3 regions of the Streptomyces sp. NPDC048331 genome follow, and region 3 is predicted to be linked to each of the others. Evidence: riboswitches for the same ligand, from Rfam matches in the RefSeq annotation. Region 3 holds a riboswitch; each other region holds the start of a gene.
What was found. Region 3 has a riboswitch for cobalamin ahead of ACGFYY_RS18700 (CbtB domain-containing protein). Riboswitches for the same ligand answer to the same signal wherever they lie in the genome.
Positions count from the first base shown of each region.

Region 1: it holds a riboswitch for cobalamin, as region 3 does, so the genes downstream of both, metE (5-methyltetrahydropteroyltriglutamate--homocysteine S-methyltransferase) here and ACGFYY_RS18700 (CbtB domain-containing protein) in region 3, are expected to answer to the same signal.
Region 2: it holds a riboswitch for cobalamin, as region 3 does, so the genes downstream of both, ACGFYY_RS04640 (hypothetical protein) here and ACGFYY_RS18700 (CbtB domain-containing protein) in region 3, are expected to answer to the same signal.

Region 1 covers NZ_JBICYT010000002.1:219,055-226,563, reverse strand. Annotated here, with positions in the region: gene ACGFYY_RS04540 (3-hydroxybutyryl-CoA dehydrogenase) at 1-226, shown strand, start outside; partial or broken gene ACGFYY_RS04535 (dihydropteroate synthase) at 333-503, opposite strand; gene metE (5-methyltetrahydropteroyltriglutamate--homocysteine S-methyltransferase) at 735-3,059, opposite strand; cobalamin riboswitch at 3,249-3,404, opposite strand; gene ACGFYY_RS04525 (ANTAR domain-containing protein) at 3,807-4,517, shown strand; gene ACGFYY_RS04520 (PP2C family protein-serine/threonine phosphatase) at 4,465-6,243, shown strand; gene ACGFYY_RS04515 (protein kinase) at 6,782-7,509, opposite strand, start outside.
Region 2 covers NZ_JBICYT010000002.1:247,212-254,720, reverse strand. Annotated here, with positions in the region: gene ACGFYY_RS04655 (energy-coupling factor transporter transmembrane component T) at 1-1,190, opposite strand, end outside; gene ACGFYY_RS04660 (ABC transporter ATP-binding protein) at 1-3, opposite strand, end outside; gene ACGFYY_RS04650 (hypothetical protein) at 1,195-2,124, opposite strand; gene ACGFYY_RS04645 (prenyltransferase/squalene oxidase repeat-containing protein) at 2,121-4,898, opposite strand; cobalamin riboswitch at 5,033-5,102, opposite strand; cobalamin riboswitch at 5,223-5,362, shown strand; gene ACGFYY_RS04640 (hypothetical protein) at 5,459-6,871, shown strand; gene ACGFYY_RS04635 (hypothetical protein) at 6,991-7,350, shown strand; gene ACGFYY_RS04630 (DUF4430 domain-containing protein) at 7,394-7,509, opposite strand, start outside.
Region 3 covers NZ_JBICYT010000011.1:225,437-232,945, reverse strand. Annotated here, with positions in the region: gene ACGFYY_RS18720 (PaaX family transcriptional regulator C-terminal domain-containing protein) at 1-538, shown strand, start outside; gene ACGFYY_RS18715 (aspartate aminotransferase family protein) at 602-1,951, shown strand; gene pucL (factor-independent urate hydroxylase) at 2,232-3,149, shown strand; gene ACGFYY_RS18705 (histidine phosphatase family protein) at 3,238-3,708, opposite strand; cobalamin riboswitch at 3,723-3,858, shown strand; gene ACGFYY_RS18700 (CbtB domain-containing protein) at 3,900-4,115, shown strand; gene ACGFYY_RS18695 (CbtA family protein) at 4,161-4,928, shown strand; gene ACGFYY_RS18690 (hypothetical protein) at 4,950-5,198, shown strand; gene ACGFYY_RS18685 (hypothetical protein) at 5,486-6,085, shown strand; gene ACGFYY_RS18680 (hypothetical protein) at 6,198-6,590, shown strand; gene ACGFYY_RS18675 (hypothetical protein) at 6,648-6,830, shown strand; gene ACGFYY_RS18670 (hypothetical protein) at 6,908-7,312, opposite strand; partial or broken gene ACGFYY_RS18665 (RidA family protein) at 7,379-7,486, opposite strand.

The DNA of each region.
Region 1 (7,509 bases), on a different contig from region 3:
CGCCGACGTGGACGCCGGCATGGAGCTGGGCTGCGCCCACCCCATGGGCCCGCTCAAACTCGCCGACCTGATCGGCCTGGACACCGTCGCGGCCATCGCCGAGTCGCTGTACGAGGAGTTCAAGGAACCGCTGTACGCCCCGCCCCCGCTGCTGTCGCGGATGGTGCAGGCCGGGCTGCTCGGCCGCAAGAGTGGCCGCGGCTTCCACACATACGGCCGGGTCTGAGGGGCCCGGCACGACTCCGGGGCTGAGGGTGCGCCGGAGGTACGCAGGAACGGTGGGGGAGTGGCGAGTGGTGTCGTCGCGTCCCCACCGTTCCGTATTCTCAGCGGGCCACCACGGCCTCGACACGGGCACCGAGTTCCGCGACGACCTCGCGCACCACCTCCTCGTACACGGCGCGGCTGTTCATGTCGTGGCCGTCCCCCCCCCGCCAGTGCATGGCGACGAAGGGGACGCCGCCGGCTACCACCGCTGGGACCATGGCGGGGTCTGCCAGGCCCCACTGACGTCGTGTCTCCCAACGTGGCCGGTGGCCGCTTTCGCGGGACCCCTGGACCGAGGACGCCGCCTTGCCGGCCAGGCGTAGACAGCTCAATGCCTACGCCGTCGCGGAGAACGGCTGTTCCGCTTCGCCACCTGAGACCTTCCCGTCTGCCGGGCCTGCGTCGCTCCTGTCCGGTCGTGGCCGGTCCGGGCCGGACGCCGAAGCGCCCGGCCCGGACGCGCGGCATCAGCCGTTGCCGACCGCCAGCTCCGCCCTGACCTCGCGGGCGGCGGCGACGAGGTTCTCCAGGGAGGCTCGGGTCTCGGTCCAACCACGGGTCTTCAGGCCGCAGTCGGGGTTGACCCACAGCCGTTCGGCGGGGATGGCGTCCAGCCCCTTGCGCAGGAGGCCGGCGGCCTCGTCGGTGCTCGGGACGCGCGGGGAGTGGATGTCCCAGACGCCCGGGCCGGCCTCACGGGGGTAGCCGTGCTCGGCCAGCTCGTCCGCGACCTGCATGTGGGAGCGGGCGGCCTCCAGGCTGATGACGTCGGCGTCGAGGTCGTCGATGGCCTGGACGATGTCGCCGAACTCGGCGTAGCACATGTGCGTGTGGATCTGGGTGTCCGGCCGCACACCACTGGTGCTGAGCCGGAACGACTCGGTCGCCCAGGCCAGGTACTCGGCGTGATCCGCGGCCCGCAGAGGCAGGGTCTCGCGCAGCGCCGGCTCGTCGACCTGGATGACCGAAGTGCCTGCTGCCTCCAGGTCGTTCACCTCGTCGCGCAGGGCGAGCGCCACTTGGCGGGCGGTGTCTCCGAGCGGCTGGTCGTCGCGTACGAAGGACCAGGCGAGCATGGTGACCGGACCGGTGAGCATGCCCTTGACCGGCTTCGGCGTCTGAGCCTGCGCGAACGTCGTCCAGCGAACGGTCATCGGCTCCGGCCGGGAGATGTCGCCGGCCAGGACGGGCGGGCGGACGTAGCGGGTGCCGTAGGACTGCACCCAGCCGTGCTGGGTGACGACGTAGCCGGTCAGCTGCTCCGCGAAGTACTGGACCATGTCGTTGCGCTCGGGCTCGCCATGTACCAGCACGTCGACGCCGGTCTTCTCCTGGAACGAGATCACCTCGCGGATCTCGTTCTCGATCCGCTCCTCGTACCCGGCCGCGTCGATGCGGCCGGCCCGAAGGTCGGCGCGGGCCACGCGCAGCTCGTCGGTCTGCGGGAACGAGCCGATGGTGGTGGTGGGTAGTACGGGCAGTCCCAGGTGGGCGCGCTGCGCGGCAGTGCGCTGCGCGTAGGGCTGGGAGCGGCGGCCGTCCGCGTCGGTGACGGCAGCGGTGCGGGCCCGGACGGCAGGGTCGTGGGTGATGGCGGAATGGGCGCGCGAGGCCAGGTCGGCGCGGTTGGCGGCCAGCTCTGCGGCGATCACGTCGGTGCCTTGGGCGAGACCGCGGGCGAGGGTGCTGATCTCGGTGGTCTTCTGTCGGGCGAAGGCGAGCCACCGCCGGATCTGCGGGTCGATGTCCCGTTCGGCGTTGGCGTCCAGCGGCACGTGCAGCAGGGAGCAGGACGCGGCGACGTCCACCCGGTCGGCAAGGCCGAGGAGGGTGCCGAGGGTGGTCAGCGACTTCTGGTAATCGTTGATCCAGATGTTGCGACCGTTGACGACACCCGCGACCAGGCGCTTACCCGGCAGCCCGCCGACCGCGGCGAGGGCATCGAGGTTCGAGGCGGCGGAGTCGGTGAAATCGAGGGCAAGGCCCTCCACCGGGGCGGCGGCGAGGACCTGGAGGGCGTCGTCGAGCCGGCCGAAGTAGGAGGCGACCAGCAGCTTGGGCCGGTCGGTGAGGGCGCCCAGGTCACGGTAGGCGCGGGCGGCGGCGTTCAGGTCGGCCGGGGTGCGGTCCTGGACCAGGGCGGGCTCGTCGAGCTGCACCCACTCGGCGCCGGCGGCGCGCAGGTCGGCAAGGACCTGTGCGTAGACGGGCAGCAGCCGGTCGAGCAGGGTGATCGGCTGGAAGTCGGCGGCGACGCCGGGGGCGGGCTTGGCGAGCAGCAGGTAGGTGACAGGGCCGACGAGGACCGGGCGAGCCGACCGGCCGAGCGCGAGGGCCTCCTTCAGCTCGGCGACCTGCTTGCCGGAGTCGGCGGTGAAGACGGTGTCGGGGCCGAGTTCGGGTACCAGGTAGTGGTAGTTGGTGTCGAACCACTTGGTCATCTCCAGGGGGGCCACGTCCTGGGTGCCCCGCGCCATCGCGAAGTAGCCGTCGAGGGCGTCCGCGGCGATGGCCTCCTGGTGCCGATCGGGGACAGCGCCGACCATCACACTGGTGTCCAGGACGTGGTCGTAGTACGAGAAGTCGCCGGTGGGCACCTCGGTGATGCCGGCGTCGGCCAGCTGCTGCCAGTTCGCACGACGCAGGTCGGCGGCGGTCCGGCGGAGGGCGTCGGCGGTGACGCGGCCCTTCCAGTAGCCCTCGATCGCCTTCTTCAGTTCGCGGTTCTGTCCCTGGCGGGGGTAGCCGTACACGGTGGCTCGTGCTGCCGCGGCTGCGGACTTCGCTGTCACGGAACTCTCCTTCGCGAGATGTGTCCAGAACATCCCGGACGACGGGACGCGGACGCGAAGGGACGACAGAACGTGCGGACCACGCCGCGGGAGAGAACACCGCACGTGCCGCTCGCTGTGTACGCCGACCCGCCCACGAGGTCACCGGGACATCCGCATGCGGAATACGTCCGCGTGCGGGCAACGGGCAGGTCTTCGGACTCGCGGGCACGCCTGCCGGTCTCCCGGCGGGCACCTACTGGCCGTCGCTTCCCAGGACCGTTGGCCGGTCCCAGTGCGTATGACGGCGGTCGTTCCCGCTCACCGCTGCGGGGCAGTCCCGGATTCCCACCGGGTTCCCTCTTACGACGCATCCCGCCTGGCGGACGGGGCGAACCAGCTGCACCGGCCACCCTAGGGGCCCGGATCGCGCAGCGACGAGTGGATTCCAGTATTCGGACAGTGGAATGAGATATCCGGCGGGAGGTAGCCGGGGAGGCGGACGTGCACGTCGAGTCAGGCCGCGAGCCTGCTGGATGTCGACCCGGACACCGCGTACGGCTGATGTCGGAGGGAGCTGCCCCGCTCGTCGGGCACACACATGCCGCTGACCGTCCGCGAACGACGGCGGAGCCTCGAGCGACGGAACCACGACGGTCCATCTCCTCCACCAACCCACACTTCCCCGTGCGGGCCCGGCCCAGACCGCCCAGGGCGCCGCGCGGTCGGGCCGGTTACAACGGCCGTGGGGCGTGGCATGCTCGACCTATGGAGGGCGATTCCGTGCTACCCACAGGCGGCGGCGCGAGCCCCGAGATGCTGGCGTTGGCCAACGTGGTCGCCAGGCTCCGTGCCGAGGTCGTGGACCTGGAGGCACAGGCGTCGATGACAGCCGTCCTCGAGCGTGCCAAGGGCATGGTGATGGCCCGGACGGGCCTACCGCCGGACGCCGCGTATCAGGAGCTGCTCGACAGTGCCGCGCGACACCGCCGGACCCTGCTGGAGGAATGCTGGATCACCCAGGGCCAGGTCGGTGCCGGTTGGGCGGGGACGCCGCCGAAGGCCGCCGAGCGGGCCGCTCGTGCAGCCGTGCCCGTAGTGGAGCACACCCCCTTCGACACCGGTCGCTACGTCCTCTCCGGTGGGGTCGGCCCCCGAGCCGGCCATCGGGCGCTCCTTGCCCGCTTGGCCGAAAGCCTGACGGCCGCCGACGTACGTGCCCCCTCCGAGATCGCGGGCCTGCTGCGATACGTGCTCGGCGAAACGGAGGACGTGGCCGCGGTGATGATCTACACCGTTGCCCCGGCCGGAAGCCTGGAGCTGACCGGGCACGCGGGCGTGGACGACGCCACGGCCGAGCAATGGAGCCACATCCCCCCCGCTCAGCGGTGTCGCGGCACTGGAGGCCATCGAGGCCGAGGAGGCGGTGTGGCTCGAAGACCTGGCGCGGGACGCCGTCCGGTACCTGCTGATCGGTGAGCCGCCCGAGCGGTGGCCTTCCCGCGCGTGGCTCCCCGTACCCGGGAGTCGGCCGGTGACGGCCGTCGTCGGATTCTTCCGTACCCGGCCGGGCCCCTTCGACGCGCGCACCCGGACCCTCCTCCGGCGGGCGGTCGGCCTGTGCACCGGCCCCTTGCGGGAAGACCGGGACTCCGACCGGCCCGACCCCCTCCAGCAGGACGTCGAGGACGTCCAAGCGATCTTCGACGCCCTGCCGGGGCCGGCGGTGCTGCTGACGCCGCTGCGTTCGCCCACGGGACAGGTGGAGGACTACCGGATCGACGCGGCGGCGCCCGAGGCCCTCGACGTGGCCGGTCGGCACGGCAGACAGCTGATCGGCCGGAAGATCCTGGAGACGTACCCGACGGTGGCGGGCAGCGACGTCTGGGAGGGGTACCTGGACACGCTGACCACGGGCGCCGTCTACGAGAGCGAGCCCTTCACCTATGAGGAAGTGGCCGCCGGAGCCCCGCGGCAGTCCGTCTACTCGGTCCGGGCGTCGAAGCTGAGGAACCGTCTGATCGTGACGTGGATCCGGCACGACACCGACGAACGTGAGACCCGCAGGCTGGACGACATGCAGCGCCTGGGCAACCTCGGCTGGGCGGGCTGGAACCTCACCACGGACACGATCAGCTGGTCCGACCAGGTCTACACGATCTTCGACCGCGATCCCGCTCTGGGCCCCATGCGCCTGGAGGAGCTGCCGAGTCACCTGCTGGCGGAGGATCTGCCGGAACTGGGCGCGGCCGTGCAGCGCCTGTTGGGCGACGGCGGGGCCATCGACCAGCCCTTCCGGATCGCCACGGCACGCGGCGTCCGGCACCTGCGGATCGTCGCCGAGGGCCAGCGGGACGCGGACGGCAATCCGGTGGAAGTACACGGCTTCTTCCAGGACCTGACCGCGCAGCGGGGCGCCGAGACGGCCCTGAAGGAGAGCGAACGCGCCAATCTCGTCCAGCGGGGCATGCTGAAGGCGGAGCGCGCCCTGGCCGCAAGACTCCAGGACACCCTCCTGCCGATCGCCGAGCAGTCCCTCGAGCTGGCCGGTCTGCGCGTCGACGTGGCCTACGTCCCGGCAGAGAGCGGGCTGAACGTCGGGGGCGACTGGTACTCCGCCATCGAACTCCCTGACGGGAGCGCGTTGTTCGTCGTCGGGGACGTCGCCGGCCACGGCCTGTCGGCTGTGGGCACGATGGCCCAGCTGAGGTTCACGGCCAAAGGCATGAGCATCACCGGATCACCCCTGTCGGAGGTCCTGGCCCGGCTCAACACGCTCCTGCTCCACACGGCGGGGGATGCCCACGGCGCCACCGCGACCATGGTCATGGGGCGCTACCAGCCCTGGGACCAGCGGCTGACCTGGGTGCGGACGGGGCATCTCCCGCCGCTGCTGATCCGGGGCGGCCGGGCGGTCTACCTCCCCCAGCCCGAGGGCAGCCTCCTCGGCGCGGCGGCCGCTTCGGTGTACGAGGAGCAGGTCACCGAGCTGTTGCCGGGGGACCATCTGCTCTTCTACACGGACGGCCTGGTGGAGGAGCCTCGCGAGGACCTGGGGGTCGGGCTCGACCGGCTCTCCGACACGGCGCTGCGGCTCGTGCGGGAGGGCCGGAACGGCTACCTCGCCAAGACCCTGGCCGGGCGGCGTCCGGGCAACCGGGACGATATCTGCGTCCTACAGGTCCACGTGCCCGACGCGCCCTGATCCGCACCGCGGAAGCGTCGGTGTGGACCAGCAGGACGTCGGCGTGGTCGCGCCGGCGCTGTTCCTCGTGGGCGAAGAGGCTGTCGGCCGACCCACGGGAGGCGTCAGACCTGCGCGCTGCCCGCCGAGGGGCACCGCAGGTGTCAGTGGTCCGACCGACCCTGGTGCGTTGCGGCCGCCGGGAGCGCGCATGAGCCCCCGGTATCGGGGCAAGTGCCCCGGGCACGCTCGACGCGCGCGAGACGCACCGGTACCGAGCCGGCCGCTGATGCCAAGAGGTGGAACATGACCTCGAACCGAGCGGGCGCAGGCCCCGCGTACACCCTTGTCGACGCCCAGGACCCGACGTCCCCGTGGACTGATTTCCAGAAGGTCATGGACCGGATGTTCGACCTTCTGGAAGGCGCTCATCAGGACGACGAACCCCCTGCGCCGACGAGGCCCCCGGCCACACCGGCGGTCGGGGCGGCGCCGAGCGATGACGCCGCGGACGAGGGGACGCCGCGGACGCGGGGACGCCGCGTGGCCGCCTTCGCTCTCAGCGCCAGGCAGGATGCCCTTCGGCGGCACCGCCGGCGGTGAGCGCGCGCTCGCCGGTCCTGTCCGCGCGCACGGCCCAGATCGTGGGCTGTTCGTAGGGGCCGCGGACGAAGGCCACCCACGTGCCGTCGGGGGACCAGACGGGGTCCATCTCGTGGGCGCTGCCCGCGATCAGTTCGCGATCGTCGCTGCCGTCCGCGTTCACCAGGCGGATGTCGCCCTGGGTGCCCGTGCCGTAGGTTCCGGCCGTGTAGGCGAGGGTGGCGCCGTCGGGTGACCACACCGGGTCCTGCGCCGCGTGCGGCAGCCGTGTCACCTGCCGCGGGGCGCGGTCCGGGACGGCGGGATCGACCACGTGGATCTGCCAGTTCCCGGCGCCTGTCTGCAGGCAGACCGCGATGCTCTTGCCGTCCGGCGACCACGCGGGATCCTCGACCTGGCTCCCGCCCGAGGTGAGCTGGCGAGCCGCGCCGTCGGCGACGTCGACCACGAACAGTTGCTGTACGCCGTCCTTCTTGCGCAGCACGGCGAGCCGGCTGCCGTCCGGCGACCAGGACACCCTGCCGCCGGCGATGGAGGTGATCCGGCGCGCCTTCGAGCCGTCGGCATCGGCGATCCAGACGGCCGTGCCCTCGGGCGTGCTGCGGGTGAACGCGAACGACCGGTGGTCCGGGGACCACTGGGGCAGCATGTCGCACGTGCCCGCGCCGCCCGCGATGAGCTCCA
Region 2 (7,509 bases), on a different contig from region 3:
CACTTGAGTTCCTCGGTGCGCTGGGGTGGGACGGCCGCACGGGCCGGCGCGGTCGGCGGCGGGGCCAGGAAGCCGGCAGTCCCCGCGAGGAGGATCGCTGCCGCAGGCACGAGCGGCAGGGTGGGCCAGCTGAGCGGGTAGATCGACGGGTTGAGCTCGGCCGCGTTGAAGCCGACGTTCGCGAAGAGGAGGACGGCGGAGAGGACGCCGCAGCCGGCGACCGCCCATTCGGCCACGTGCCAGGGATCGGGCCGGTAGGTGGTCCGGGTGATCCGGCGGCCGCCCAGGCGCAGCCCGGCGAAGCACAGCACGGCCCCGGCACCCATGGCCGGGAGCCCGAGCAGCTTCGGCGCGGTCGCGTCGAGGAGCCCGTATGCACCGGCGCACAGACCGCACATGCCGAGCAGCATGAGGGCGCCGGTCAGGCGACGCGAACCACGGGTGGCGGTGCCTGCGCGGCCGTAGCCGCGGGAGTCCATGGCGGCAGCCAGGCGCAGGGACCGTTCCAGGGCGTCCTCGAGGACGGGGACGATGATGCCGCGCAGGGCGCGGAGTCCCTTGGAACGGCCGGCCCGCAGCCGCTTGGCGCGGTGGACGCGCTGCACGCTCTGGACGAGCTGCGGGGCGACGCTGATGGAGACGGTGACGGCGACCCCGAGTTCGTAGAGGGCACCGGGCAGGACGCGCAGGGCCCGCTTCGGGTTGGCGAGGGTGTTGGCGGCGCCGATGCAGCACAGCATGCAGGCGAGCCTGAGTCCGTCCGTCGCAGCGGAGAGCAGTGCTTCCAGGGAGACGGGGCCGCCGAGCTGGATGCCCGCGTACCAGTCGGGGGTGGGGATGTGGGGCAGGGAGAACAGGAAGTGGTCGCGCGGGGTGATGCCGGTGGCGAAGATCGCGCGGAACGTGACCCGGATCGCTACGACGGTCAGCGCGAGATACAGGTAGTACTTGAAGCCGCGCGCCCAGGGCGCCTCGGTACGGCGCATGGTGATGACGTAGCCGAGGACCGCGAGGACGAGGAACAGCAGCAGCGGATTGTTGGTGCGGCTGACGGCGGTGGCGAGGGCGAGGGCCCAGATCCACCAGGCGACGGGGTGCAGGGTGCGGGGCAGTCGGCGGCCGCCCGTGTCCGGCGCGGGGCCGGACACGGGCGGCTTCGCCGCCTGTGCCGAGGTGGTGGTGCGTGGCACGCGGCTACTCCGTACGACGGCGGCGCTTGGCGGCGTACACGGCCGCGGCGCCGATCAGCAGCACCAGCGCTCCGGTGACGACGGCGGGCAGGTACGAGCCGACATCGTGCTTCGCGTCGGCGGCAGGCGCCGCTTCGACCACCTGGGGGCCGGGCGCGGCCACGGCCGGAGCACTGGACGAAGGTGGCGTGGAGGGCAGGGGCGAGACGCTCTCCGAAGGGCTCGCCGAGGCCGAGGGGCTTTCCGAAGCCGTGGGGCTGGGCGGCGGTGCCGTGGCCTGAGGGGCGCTCGGGGGCGGGTTCTCCGGCCTGGGACCGGTGTTGACATTCGGTGGCAGCGGTGCGGCCGTGCGGGTGTCCTTGGGCGCGGGGCCCCCGGTGGGCCGGGTGTTCTTGGCGCGGAGCTGGTCGGGAGTGACGGTGGGCTTGCCCTCGGTGCCCTCGATGTTCGTCCCGCCGAAGATCCACAGGTCGACGCTGCCGGGCTTCGGCTTGTAGAGCATGGCGCCGAGCTGGCTGTACTCCCAGGTGTTCTGCCCGGGGTTCGCGTGCCAGTACGACCAGTAGGCGGAGGCGGGCGGGGTCAGGACGCAGTCGTCCTGCTGCGGGGTGGGGTACTGCTTGCCGCCCTGGTGGCCGCTGTAACCGATGCGGCAGATGAAGGCAGGACCGTCGTGGCCGGTGCCGGTGGTGGCCCAGCCGCCCTGGTTGAGGAGTTCGTAGCCGGTGGTGGGGGTGGTGCCGCAGGAGCGGTAGACGGGTCCGCCCCAGTGGCTGAAGTCCACGGCGAGGACGACCCCCGAAGAGGTGGTGCACTGGCCCATCGGCTGCGGTGCGGCGCCGGCCGGGGACGCGGTGGCGGCGAAGGCCGCCACCGTCAGCCCCAGCGCAGCAGCCGTCCGGGCCAGGGCCCGCACGACGCGGTTGCGGCTCATGCCTCACTTCCCGGGGTCTCGCGGCGGCGCTTCGCGGCGCGGGTGATGCCCCAACCGCCGAGGATCAGTGCCAGTGCCGCGGCGGCGAGCGTGCCGACCTGGGCTCCGGTGGAGGCGAGAGGGCCGCCGCCCCCCGCCCCGGAGCCACCCGCGGAGCCTGTGCCGCCATGGGTCTCGCCCGGAGTCACGATGACGGGCGAACCGTTGCCGCCGGAGGTACCCCCCGACGTTCCGCCAGAGGTGCTGGGGACGGGCTCGGGGGTGGTGCCGGTCAGGTCGCGGGTCAGCGCGCCGAAGGAGATGCCGGTTGCGCCGCCGACGGCCTGGGTGGAGGCGCGGAGGTCGGAGCCGGTCTGGCCGCCCTGGGCGACGTTGAACCCGCCGTCGCCGTTCTGCTGGCTCGCCAGGAACTTGCGGGCCTTGGCGATCTGAGAGCTGTACTTGGGCGCGTCCAGGGAGAGCCCCTGGATGGCGAGGGCCGCGGAGTTGACGGAGTTGCCGGAGGCACCTGGGAAGCCGCCGTCCTCCTTCTGCTGGGTGGCGAGCCAGGCGAGTGCCTTGTCCACCGCCGCCTGGGAGTCGGCGTCGGGCAGGAGGTCCACGGTCATGGCGGCCATGGCGGTGGAGTCCACCTCGGGGCCGCTGGGCTCGCCGATCAGGCTGACCCAGGCGCCCGAGGGGGCCTGGAGGCTCTTGAGATACGTGGCGGGTTCGGCCGCGGCGCCCTTCTCACCGGCGCGGAGCTGGGCCATGACGCCGAGGGACTGCTTGAAGACGGAGGTGGCGTAGGCGTAGTTGCCCTTGGCCGCGCACTCCTGGCGGGTGTCGGTTTTCGCCTGGCAGGTGATCTTGGAGAGAGCAGAGATCAGGTCCTGGCCGCCGAAGTTCCGGGGGTCGCGGCCCACGGCTTCGGCGAGTACGGCCGCCTTGCCGATGGAGCCGCCGTTCGCGTACTTCGTGCCGACGAGGGTCCAGTCGTGGATGCCGCGCTTCTGGCCGTCCTTGCCGCCCTTGTCCATGAAGTCGACGATGCGGCGCAGGGCGGTGTTGTCCCCGCCGGTGGCGGCGAGGGCGTACGCGCCGTCGATGGTCAGGCCGTAGTCGGCGAAGCCACTGCCGGGCTGGCTCTCGTAGAAGCGGCCCTGCACCAGCCGGGACGGCGCGGTCAGGTACGCGGCGCCCTTCTTCAGGTCGGGCCCTTCACCGGCCGGGGGCGTGGTCGGCGGGTTCGTCGGCGTCGGCGGTTCGGCCGGCTTTGCGGTCAGCGTGGCGAGATCGCTGCCGGCGCCCGCGATCGCGGACGTGGCGGTGGGGTACAGCCTCGATTCGGTGTCGTCCTCGGCGAAGCCGAATCCGCCCGTCTGGAGCTGGTGCTTGGAGAGCCAGGAGACCCCGGCGTCCGCGAACGCCTCGTCGCCGAGGGCGCGCAGAGCCTGCGCGGCCCAGCCGGTGGCGGCCGGGTTGCCGGTCGTCTCGTAGTAGACGGCAGGCCAGGCGCCGGTCGCCTGCTGGGTCCTCTTCAGGTAGCCGCGGGCCTTCTGGAGCACCGCCTCGTGGCCGCCCGCCCGTTCCAGGGCCAGCGTGATCAGGCCGGTGGCGCCGGCCTCGCTCTCGCACCCCGGGCTACCGGGCCGGATGAGGACGCTGGTGAATCCGCCGTCCTCGCACTGCAGGACGGTCAGCCGGGCCACGGAGCCGGGGGGAGGAGTCATACCCGCGTTGACCAGCGCGATGACGGCCATGGCCTGGGCGTCGGCCTGACCGGTCGTGCGGAAGTCGCCCTTGGTGAAGCAGCCTTCGACCGTCTCGCCGTCACCGATGTCGCGGGGGCAGGCGTACTTCACGAGGTCGCCGAGGAGGTCATGCCCGCCGAACGTGCGGGGGTCCTTGCCGGTGGCCTCGGCGACCAGCGCGAGCCGGGCTGCGGCGGTGGCGTCCGGGATGCCGTCCTTGCCTGCCGGGTAGGCGTACGCATCGGTCTGCGCGGGCGTGGCGAGGAAGTCGGCGATCTTCTTCGCCACCGGGCTCTTGCGGTCCGCTGCCGCGAGGGCGAACACGGCCTCCGTGGAGAGGAAGTGGTTCGGGGTGGTGGAGCCCTCGTCGACGACGCGCTCCCCGTCCGTCAGCGTCCCGGTGACCCAGCGGGTGGTCGCCGGTACATCGACCCGTCCGGCCGGCACGGTGGGCGGGGCCGTCGGGACGGTCGGATCGGGGGTGGTGAAGCCGCGGATGTCGTCGGGGGAGAAGGACGGCTTGCCCTTCGTACCGGCGATGTCGGTGCCACCGTAGACCCAGGCCTCCACATCGCCCGGCTTCGGGTTGCGGGCCATGGCGCCCTGCTGGCTGTACGACCACTTCCGCTGCCCCGGCGAAGCCGTCCAGTACGACCAGTAGGCGGTGGCCTGGGGCGTGAGGACGCAGTCCTCCTTGTCCGGCGTGGGGTACTGCGTACCGGTGCCCTTGCCGATGCGGCAGATGAACGCGGGGCCGTCGTGGACGGTGCCCTCCATGGTGAACCCAGCAGTCTGCAGCAACTCGTAGCCGGTGGTGGGCGTGGTGTCGCAGCCCTTCTCCACCTTGCCGCCGAACGGGCCGAAGTCCACGGCGACGATCGCCCCGGTGGTGGCCGTGCACTGCTCGATCGGGTCGGCCGAGGCGGACACCGTCCCGCCCACGAAGGCCACGCTCGCGGCGAAGGTCAGCAGCGCCGCCGATATGAGCGACAGCAGCCCCTTGCTTCCCAGGTGTCGCTCTGCTTGCTGTGCGGTCCCCACCACGGCCCCTCGTGTCGGCCGGGCGGACCAGTGCGTGGCAAAAAGGGCTTCCGCAGCCCGTGGGCGCACGGGGAAGCCCTTTCGAACCACGCCGTAGTCCGCGACGGCGTTTCTCGCTGCAAAATCCGGCTCCAGGCATTCCGACTCGCCCGGCGGTGCCGGGCCTACGGTTGCGGGTCAGCGCCGGAATTCGACCGGCTTCCCCTGGAGCTGAGTGCTTATCAGTCGGAGTGGAACACGCGGATAAAGACAGCGTCAAGGTGGTCTGCGTCTCATGTGACATGGCTCCGGCAGCGCTCGATCGGTCCCCGGCACAGCGGCTGGCGGAGCTTTGATCACTCGGGTAGCGTCCTGGGCTGCCACATGGGGGAACCTGGTGCGAATCCGGGGCTGACGCGCAGCGGTGTGGGACGGCAGGGGGCCGTCACCGAGCCCGAATGCCCATGCGGCATGGCACATCACCAGCCGTACCACGCGTTCGGACGGCCGCCACCGAGCTCCGGGCTGCCCGCCCGCACGAGCCACGGTCAGGTCGGCGTCCCCCATTCCAGGAGCAGGCCATGTCCCGTACCCGTACCCCGCGCCGCCTCTCGCTCGCGGTGCCCGCAGCCCTCGGCGCACTCGCCCTCACGACCCTGCCGGCCTTCGCGACCTCCTCGCCCGCCCAGATCGCCACGTCCAAGACCAACGGCGTGACGTATCTCAAGTCCCTCCAGGCCGCCGATGGTTCGTACGCGGGCAGCGGCCTGTCGAACGAGTGGGCGTTCAGCGCCTTCGCAGCCACCGGCACGGCCGTCGTCGACGTCTACCCCGCTGGCGACACGACGAAGAACGCGCGCACCGTCTACCGCAACCTGCTGTCGACGGCGGGCTGGCCGCAGGCGTCCCCGGTGGTCACCGACTACGAGCGCGGCACCCTCAACGCCTACGCCGCCGGCATCGACCCGGCCCGGGTCTCGGCCTCCCGCAACCTCATAGCCAACATCTACTCCTACTGGCAGACCGCCGAGGCCGGCTACTTCGGCCCGTCGGGGAACTTCAACGGCACGGTCTTCGCAGCCCTTTCGCTGGGCGGCGCCAAGACCCAGGGCGGCGCGAAGCGGGTGCCGCAGGCACTGACCGACTCCATGGTCACCCGCATCCGCGCCAACCAGCACGTGGACGGCGGCTGGACCTTCAACAAGGCCGAGGGCAACCCCACCGTCCTGAATTCCGCGAGCGACGTCGACATGACCGGCGCCGCCATGGCTGCCCTCTGCATCTCCGGCGTCCCGAACACCGACACCGACGTCGTCCAGGCAAAGAACTTCCTCAAGAGCACCCTCGTCTCCAGTAGCGGCGCCTTCAACTCCCTGTACGGCGTCAACACCAGCTCCAACGGCTGGGGCGTCGCGGGCCTCAACGCCTGCGGCTTCAACCCCCAGACGGGCGACTTCCTCACCGGCAGCGGCAAGACCCCGGTCGACTTCCTCATCGCCAACCAGTACAAGCCGGCGGGCGGCTTCAAGTACAAGCCCTCCGACACCACGCCCTCGGCCTACTCCTCCATCGACGCGCTGCGCGCCGTCGCCGGTGGCGGCTTCACCACGGCTCCGCCCGTCCCGGTCACCCCCGGTGCCCCGCAGTGGGTCGCCCAGTCCACCTTCACCGCGGGGACGGCGACCAAGCTGGCGCTGACCGTCGACGACGGGGCCGGCAACCTCAAGGTCTGCTCGGTGGCCTTCACACCGACCGGTACGACCACCACGCTCGGCGACGTGCTCACCGCCGCGACCTCGGCGGCCACCCCCTCGGGCTGCGTCACCGGTGTGACCCCGTCCTCCGGGACCGGCACGATCACCACGGTCAACGGCAAGGCCAACAGCGGCTCGAACACCTGGAAGGTCAGCGTCGACGGATCCTCCTTCGCCGGGGCCCTGCGCGAGAAGGTCATCAACGTGGGCGACACCATCGCCCTGCGGTGGGGCGCCTGATCATCTCGACGGCAGTGCGGGTTTGCGGGTCTGAAGCCCGCAACCCGCACTGTTGCACTATTGGAGGAACGGGCAACGTGAAAGCAGGGCGTTCACCCATGGCGCCGGGAGGGTCGGGGATGGCGAAGATCGTGCCGCGTCATGTGATCGTCGACGGGGTGCCGTTGGTCGCCCTCACGGAGCAGGAGTACGAGAGCCTCGCGGCCTCGAGGCGCCAGTTCGGCTCCCACGTAGTGCGATTGCGGATGACACGGGAGGCGCTCACCTCCTTGACTCGGGTAGCCGGGGCGATGTGTGCACTGCTCCGGGCGGGCGAGGTCCCGGCCGAGACTTCCCGCAAGGCACCCGATGGTTCCCGCCAGCGGTCGTATGGCCTGCTCAGCGCTCTGGAAGCAGCGGTCGAGCAGGCCCAACGCGTCATCGGAAAGCAGCCGGAAGCATCACCCGGCGCGGCCAACGGTCCTGGACGCAAGCGCTAGCTGACCGATGGAGTGAGCCAGGTGGCACGGATTTCGGAAGGGACTAGAAGGACGTCCAGGTGAAGGACACCTGGTCGCCGGCGTTGAGCTTGAACTGGCAGCCGCCGACCGGGGTGGGGGTGCCGTTGACCGCGATGCTCCAGTAGGCGGAGCCACCGC
Region 3 (7,509 bases):
CGGGCTCTGGCACGCCTTCGCCTTCGCCGTGCCGGAATCCGCGCGGGCCGCGCGGGACTCCCTGCGGGACGCGCTGACCGGGCTGGGGGCGGCGCCGGTCCAGGGCGGCCTGTACGTCACGCCGAACGCGATCGGCCCGTACGTGCGGGCGCACGCGGCGGATCTGGACCTCTCGGAGGCGCTGACCTGCCTGAGCACCCGGGACCTCGCGGTGGGCGGCACCCGCGACCCTCGGGCCCTGGCGCAGCGGCTCTGGCCGCTCCCGGACATCGCGGAGGGGTACGGGGAGCTCCACGCCCTCGCGGAGCGTCCCGCCGAGCCCGGGCCGGCCGCCGGGCTGGCGCACGCCGTGGCACTGGCGGCGGCCTTCTCGGCCGCGATGCTCCCGGATCCGCTGCTCCCGCCGGAGCTGCTGCCGCGGCCCTGGCCGGGCACGACGGCCCGGGCCGCGGCGGCGGAGGCCTGGGCCCGGCTGGGAGCCGCCGCCGAGACCCCGGGACCCCGGCTGTTCCGGCTGTACGGCGAAGCCCTGGCCTGACCCGGCCGGTGTCGGCGGGCCGACCCCCGGCCCGTCCACATCATGGACAACTACGCTCGTTTCATGAACGCAGAAGCCGACGCCCTCGCCGCCGTGAAAGACGCTGACCGGAAGCACGTCTTCCACTCGTGGTCGGCGCAGGAACTCATCGATCCGCTCGCCGTGGCCGGTGCGGAGGGCTCGTACTTCTGGGACTACCAGGGCAACCGCTTCCTCGACTTCTCCAGCGCCCTGGTCTACACGAACATCGGCTACCAGCACCCGAAGGTCACCGCGGCCATCCAGGAGCAGGCGGCCAAGCTGTGCACCGTCGCGCCCGGCTTCGCCGTCGACGTGCGCTCCGAGGCGGCCCGGCTGATCGCCGAACGCACCCCCGGCGACCTCGACAAGATCTTCTTCACCAATGCCGGGGCCGAGGCCGTGGAGAACGCCGTCCGCATGGCCCGGCTGCACACCGGCCGGCCCAAGGTGCTGTCCGCGTACCGCTCGTACCACGGCGCCACCTCCACCGCGATCAACCTGACGGGCGACGCCCGCCGCTTCGGCAACGACTCCGCGACCGCCGGCGTCGTGCACTTCTGGGGGCCGTTCGCCTACCGCTCGCCCTTCTACGCGGCCACCGAAGCCGAGGAGTGCGAGCGGGCCCTGCGCCACCTGGAGGACACCATCGTCTTCGAGGGGCCGCAGTCCATCGCCGCGATCATCCTGGAGACCGTCGGCGGCGCCCCGGGCGTGCTCGTGCACCCGGACGGCTACCTGGCCGGGGTCCGCGCGCTGTGCGACCGCTTCGGCATCGTCTTCGTGCTCGACGAGATCATGGTCGGATTCGGGCGCACCGGTAGGTGGTTCGCCTCCGAGCACTGGGACGTGACCCCCGACCTGATCTGCTTCGCCAAGGGCGTGACCAGCGGCTACGTGCCGCTCGGCGGGGTCGCCATCTCGGCCGCCATCGCCGAGAGCTTCGCCCGCAAGCCCTACCCGGGCGGGCTGACGTACTCCGGGCACGTGCTGGCCTGCGCGGCCGCCGTGGCGACGATCGGCGTCATGGAGGAAGAGGGCATCGTCGAGCGGTCCGCCCGCACCGGCGCCGAGCTGCTGGGACCCGGCCTGCGCGCGCTCGCCGAGCGGCACCCCTCGGTCGGCGAGGTCCGCGGGCTCGGCACCTTCTGGGCCCTGGAACTCGTCCGGAGCAAGGAGACCCGGGAGCCGCTGGTCCCGTACAACGCCTCCGGTGCGGAGAACGCCCCGATGGCCGAGTTCGCGGCCGCCTGCAAGAAGGGCGGGCTCTGGCCGCTCGTCGCCGGCAACCGCATCCACGTCGCGCCGCCGTGCAACATCACGCCCGAGGACGTGGCCAAGGGGCTGGCGATCCTCGACGAGGCCCTCTCGGTGGCGGATGCGCACACCACCTGACCTGCGATTCTGTGGGGTCGCCCAAGGCGTGGGTGCTGGTGTTCGGAGGATTTGTACGGGGATCAACCCCCCGTACACATGCTGCAATCCGTGCAGGCCGTAAGACACAACAGGCCAAGCACCTACGAACCGGGATGCACGTCAGGCCCGGGGCGGTCCCTCCGCGAGGGGCCGAACGGCGGGGAGCGGGACGTCCTTGATTCGGGCGGGCGCTGGACGCCGGGCGTACGGGATCCAGACCACCGGACTCCGTGTTCCCGAGTACCCGAAGGAAGACAGCATGAGCAAGCACGTCCTGGCCCAGAACCAGTACGGCAAGGCCGAGAACCGCATCGTGAAGGTCACCCGCAAGGGCGGCGACGGTTCCTGGCACGAGATCCGTGACCTCAACGTCTCGGTCGCGCTCCGCGGTGAGTTCCGCGACGTCCACCTCACCGGCGACAACGCCAACTGCCTGCCGACCGACACCACCAAGAACACGGTGTACGCCTTCGGCAAGGAGCACGGCATCGAATCCCCCGAGGCCTTCGGCATCCAGCTCGCCAAGCACTTCGTCTCCTCGCAGCAGCCGATCCGCGAGGCCCAGATCCGCATCGAGGAGTACGCGTGGGACCGCATCCCGGTCCCCACGCGCAAGGAGCAGCACTCCTTCGTCCGCAAGGGCCAGGAGGTGCGGACCGCGCAGATCACCTACAGCGAGACGACCGGCCTCCAGGTCATCTCGGGGCTGAAGGACCTGACGGTGATGAACTCGACCAACTCCGAGTTCCACGGCTACATCAAGGACAGGTACACGACCCTGCAGGAGGCGTACGACCGCATCCTGGCGACCAAGGTCACCGCGCGCTGGGCGCACTCGGCGCTCGCCGCCGACGACGCCGGGTACGACTGGGACCAGGCGTACAAGAAGGTCCGCAAGAACATGCTGGAAGCCTTCGCGGAGACGTACTCGTACTCGCTGCAGCAGACCCTGAACCAGATGGCCGAGCGTGTGCTCGACAACTGCCCCAAGGTCAACGAGGTGCGCCTCAACCTCCCCAACAAGCACCACTTCCTCGTCGACCTGGAGCCCTTCGGCCTCAAGAACGACAACGAGGTCTACTTCGCGGCGGACCGGCCGTACGGCCTGATCGAGGGCACCATCCACCGCGACGGCGTGCAGCCGGTGATCTCGACGTCCGACTGGATCGTCGCCTGACGCGCGGGTGGTGTCGATTCGGCCCGGACCGCGTCGCGGGGTCCGGGCCGAATCGTTTCCCCTACGGCGGTCACCACTACGGCGACGGCTACGGCTCGTCCTGCGGCTGCTCGTCCTGCGGCCGGCCCACCAGGAGGTTCCAGCGCCCCGCCCGCCCGGTGAGGGTGGTCTCCGACTCCGGCCGTACGTCGAGCCGCCAGAAGGCCGCCGCGGGCAGCTCCAGGGCGTGCACCACGGCCGCGCGCACGACGGCCTGCTCGACCACCATCCGGTGCGTGCCCTCGGCCAGGCCCGCCAGCTCCGCCCCGACGCGGGCGATCAGCGCGTTCACGGACTCCCCGCCCGGCGGCGCGTACGCCGGATCGGTCAGCCAGGCGCGCACGGCCGCCGGATCCCGGCCCACCACCTCGTCCAGGGTCAGCCCGGCCCACTCACCCATGGCCGGACCGCGCAGCCCCTCGTGACCCGGGCACGGCCGCGCGTGACCGAAGCGGCCCTGACGGGCGGCCGCGTCCAGAGGGAAACTGACCAGTCGAACTCGCACCAACGGGGTCTTCATCAGGCGAGCGTAAGCGCGGTACGGTCACAAATGGTTCAATTGACCTACGACGGAACGACGGAAGCCCGGTGAGAATCCGGCACGGTCGCGCCACTGTGAAGCCTCCCCGAGGGGAGGAAAGTCAGACCCGCCACCGTCGTAGCGAGCACCACCACTGACCGGGACGCGTGTTTCCCTCTGGAGGTTCTGCCATGGCCCACACCGCCGTGCCCACGACGAACTCACCCGTCATCGCCCCCATCTCGCTCTCCGAGCTGGCCCCCTGGGCCGTGTTCGTCGGCGTCCTCATGCTCGTCCTGCTGTACTTCGTCGGCGCCGAGCAGGGTGCCACCTCCCTCTTCGAGGGGGAGACCATCCACGAGTGGCTGCACGACGGCCGCCACCTGCTCGGTTTCCCCTGCCACTGATTCCCCTGCCACCGACCGACGTCTCAGCGAGGGAACCGACGCACCATGACTTCCTCTTCTCCGGGTGGGGTCTCCCCCCGCACCCTGCTCGTCCGCGGCATGCTCGCCGGCCTGCTGGCCGGCGTGGCCGCCTTCCTCGTCGCCTACCTCCTCGGTGAGTCCAAGGTGGACGCGGCGATCGCCATCGAGGAAGCCGCCTCGGCCGGTCACGACCACGGCGAGGACGCGCCGGTCAGCCGGGCCCTCCAGGCCACGGCCGGGCTCGGCACGGGCGTCCTGCTCTACGCGGTCGCGCTCGGCGGGATCGCCGCGCTCGTCTACTGCTTCGCCCTGGGCCGCATCGGCCGCTTCGGCCCGCGCGCCACGGCCGCCCTGGTCACCGGGGCCCTGTACGTCACCGTGACGCTGGTGCCGTTCTTCAAGTACCCCGCCAATCCCCCCGCCGTGGGCGATCCCGAGACCGCCGCCCGGCGGACCGCCCTCTACCTCCTGATGGTCGCCCTGAGCGTGCTGCTGGCGGCCGGCGCGCTGATCCTCGGCCGGCGGCTCGCGCCGAGGCTCGGCAACTGGAACGCGTCGATCGTCGCCGGCGCGGCCTTCCTCCTGCTGATCGGCCTCTCGTACGCCCTGCTGCCCGGCGTCGACGAGGTCCCGGAGGGCTTCCCCGGCGCGCTGATCTGGGAGTTCCGCCTCGCGTCCCTGGCCGTCCAGACGGCTCTGTGGACGACTTTCGGCCTGGCTTTCGGTTTTCTAGCCGAACGAGCCCTTGTGCCCGCTTCCGCACCCAAGGAGGCTGTGCAGCCGACCGGTTGAGCACGAGGGGGCCCGTAGTACATGGCGACGGCGATCAGGGAATGGCGGGGCTGGACGGGCGCCGCCCCGTTCTGGCTCAACTCGTTCCTGCTGCTCCTGGCCCCCTGCTGCGCCGTCACGCTCTTCGGTCAGATCGGGATCATCGCCGCGCTGGCCGCGCTCGGCGGCCTGGCCCGCCACCTCTGGTACGGCGACTACGGCCACCCGGCCATGCATCTGGCCGGCGCGCTGATGGGGGCGGGCACGGCCGCGGTCGTCATGTGCGGCTAGGGCCTGTCTTTCGGATCAGGCCGGAGGACTGGCTCTAGGGGGTGCCTCCCGCGCAGCGGGCGGGGACGACCTGGACACGCCCGAACTCTCACCCGTTCGGGCGCAGGGGCACCACCCCGGGGATCCGGCGGGTGGACCCTTCGCGATCTGCGAAGACTCACCGATCGGGCGACGACACGCCCGTGACGCGATGTCAGTCCACCGTGTTGCACGGGGTGCCGATGGGCAGAGGAAGTGTCCACTGCTCACATGACCCCGGCCGCCCGGGCCGGACAGGAGGGAATCCCATGCCCCGCGCCAAGTGGGCCGTCGCCGCGCTGACGGTGGTTCTGTTGTCCACCGGCATCGCGGTGTTGCAACGGACCGAGGGTGCCCGGACCGCGGCCGTGACCACCGACGACGCGCTGCCGTCGCGGGCGTTGGGGCTGTCCGGCCACCGCCGGCTGGTACGGGAGCTGGAGCAGTCCGGCGAGCACGGCTCCGGCACGGGGGCCCGGTCGCCGAGGACCGAACCCGGGCCGTTGCGGGAGGTCAACGGACCTCTGCGGGCCGCGCGGCCGCTGCGGTTGCGGATCCCCAGCCTGGGCGTGGACGTGCCGCTGAACGGCGATCGCGAGGAGGTCGCCTGGGACACCGGGGGGCCCGCTCCCGGTGCGGCCGGGACCGCGGTGGTGACCGTGGAAGGGCTCCGCCTCGGCACGTTGCGGCGGGGCCGGACCATCGAGATCCCCCGCGCGGACAGCCGTACGGCCGTGTTCACCGTCGTCCGCGTCTCCCCCGGCAGGACCTCCGGCCACGAGGGCCCGCCCGGCCGGGCCCAACTGCGGTTGGTCGGCGGCGAGACCGCCGTGCTGGCCCGGCTGACCGGGCAGCGCCGCACCCACTGAGCCCACCGGCCCCGGGTGTCCTGTCAGCCGTGGGGGGTGTCTTCGTCCCCCGGTCGGGGGCTTCTCGGGGTCCGTCCGGGAGTCTCCCGGCGTGGCGGGGCACACCCCTCGCATGAACGGGAGGCACCACGCGCGTTCGGCACTGGCCAGGGCTCTGACCGTGGTCTGTGTCGTGCTGCTGTGCGTCTTCGGCGCCGGACCGGCCGGCGCCGCGGCCGCCGAGTTCCGGCCCGCCTCCGCCGTGCCCGCCGTGCCCGCCGCGCCGAGCGCGCCCGCCGAGTCCCCCGAGCCCGGCGAGGGCCCGTCGGATCCGGCCCCGGCTCCGGATCCCGAGGCTCGGACGGCCGTACGGACGATCACGCGCGGACCGACCGGCGTACGGCGGGCACCACGCGCGGTGTTTCACGTGGAACACCGCGCCGCCCCGGCGTGCGGGCCCGCCCAGGACGCGGCCGAACCGGCCCTGTCCCGGCGGACGGTGCGGAGTGTGGTGCTGCGCTGCTGAGCGGACCGAGGTCCGAACGCAGCCCCCACACCCACCTGAGCACCGTGAGGTTCCGCCATGCCCATCGACCCGTACGCCGCACTGAACGCCATGCTCCGCGCCGAGGTCACCCGGTTCTCCCCGCCGGTCCGGCAGAAGACCGAGCCGACCACGGCCACCGCCACGACCCCAGCGACGGCCACGACCGTCGAGCCCGAGAGCGAACCGCAGCGGACCGCCCCCGCGGACTCGGCCGCGTAGGACGGCGCGCGCACAGGCGCGGAGCGCCGGTTGCCCGGGCCTCTCGGCCCGGGCAACCGGCGCTCGCGGTCCGGTGCTCAGTCCTCGTGCGTGTAGTAGCGGTAGAACGCCGCCAGGCCGACGCCCGCGGCCACGGCGAGGCCCACCACGACGGCCTTGAGGATCGACTGGTCGGTGAGGCTGTGCAGATAGCCCGCCGCGATGCCGCCGAAGGCTCCGTAGGCGGCGGCGTGGACCTCACGCATCATCCGGGGACCGACCCTGGCCAGGCCGAACATGATCGCTGCGAAGATCACGCCGCACAGGATCCCGTAGAAGACGTTGCCCGCGGTCACCGGCCCCGCCTGGCGCTCGATGAAGGCGGCCCAGAATCCGTACACGAGTCCGAGGAGCACGGGGCCCACGAACGCGCTCTTGTGCAGGTGGGCCGTGTTCGCCGTCTGCCGGTGCCGCCCGAAGGCGGAAGGTGCCGCATGTGCCATGACGGGCTCCTCTCTCCCATCCTCCAGGGCACACCCGCCACCCCCGACCGGCAAGTGGATCAGTGGTCAGGGCGTGCGCACGGCCACCGCGTCGATCTCGAAGAGCATGTCGGGCAGGGCGAGCGCGGCGACGCCGATCAGGGTCTGGGCGGGCAGTTCGGTCCCCCACGTGGCGCGCCCGCCGAGGGCCCACCACC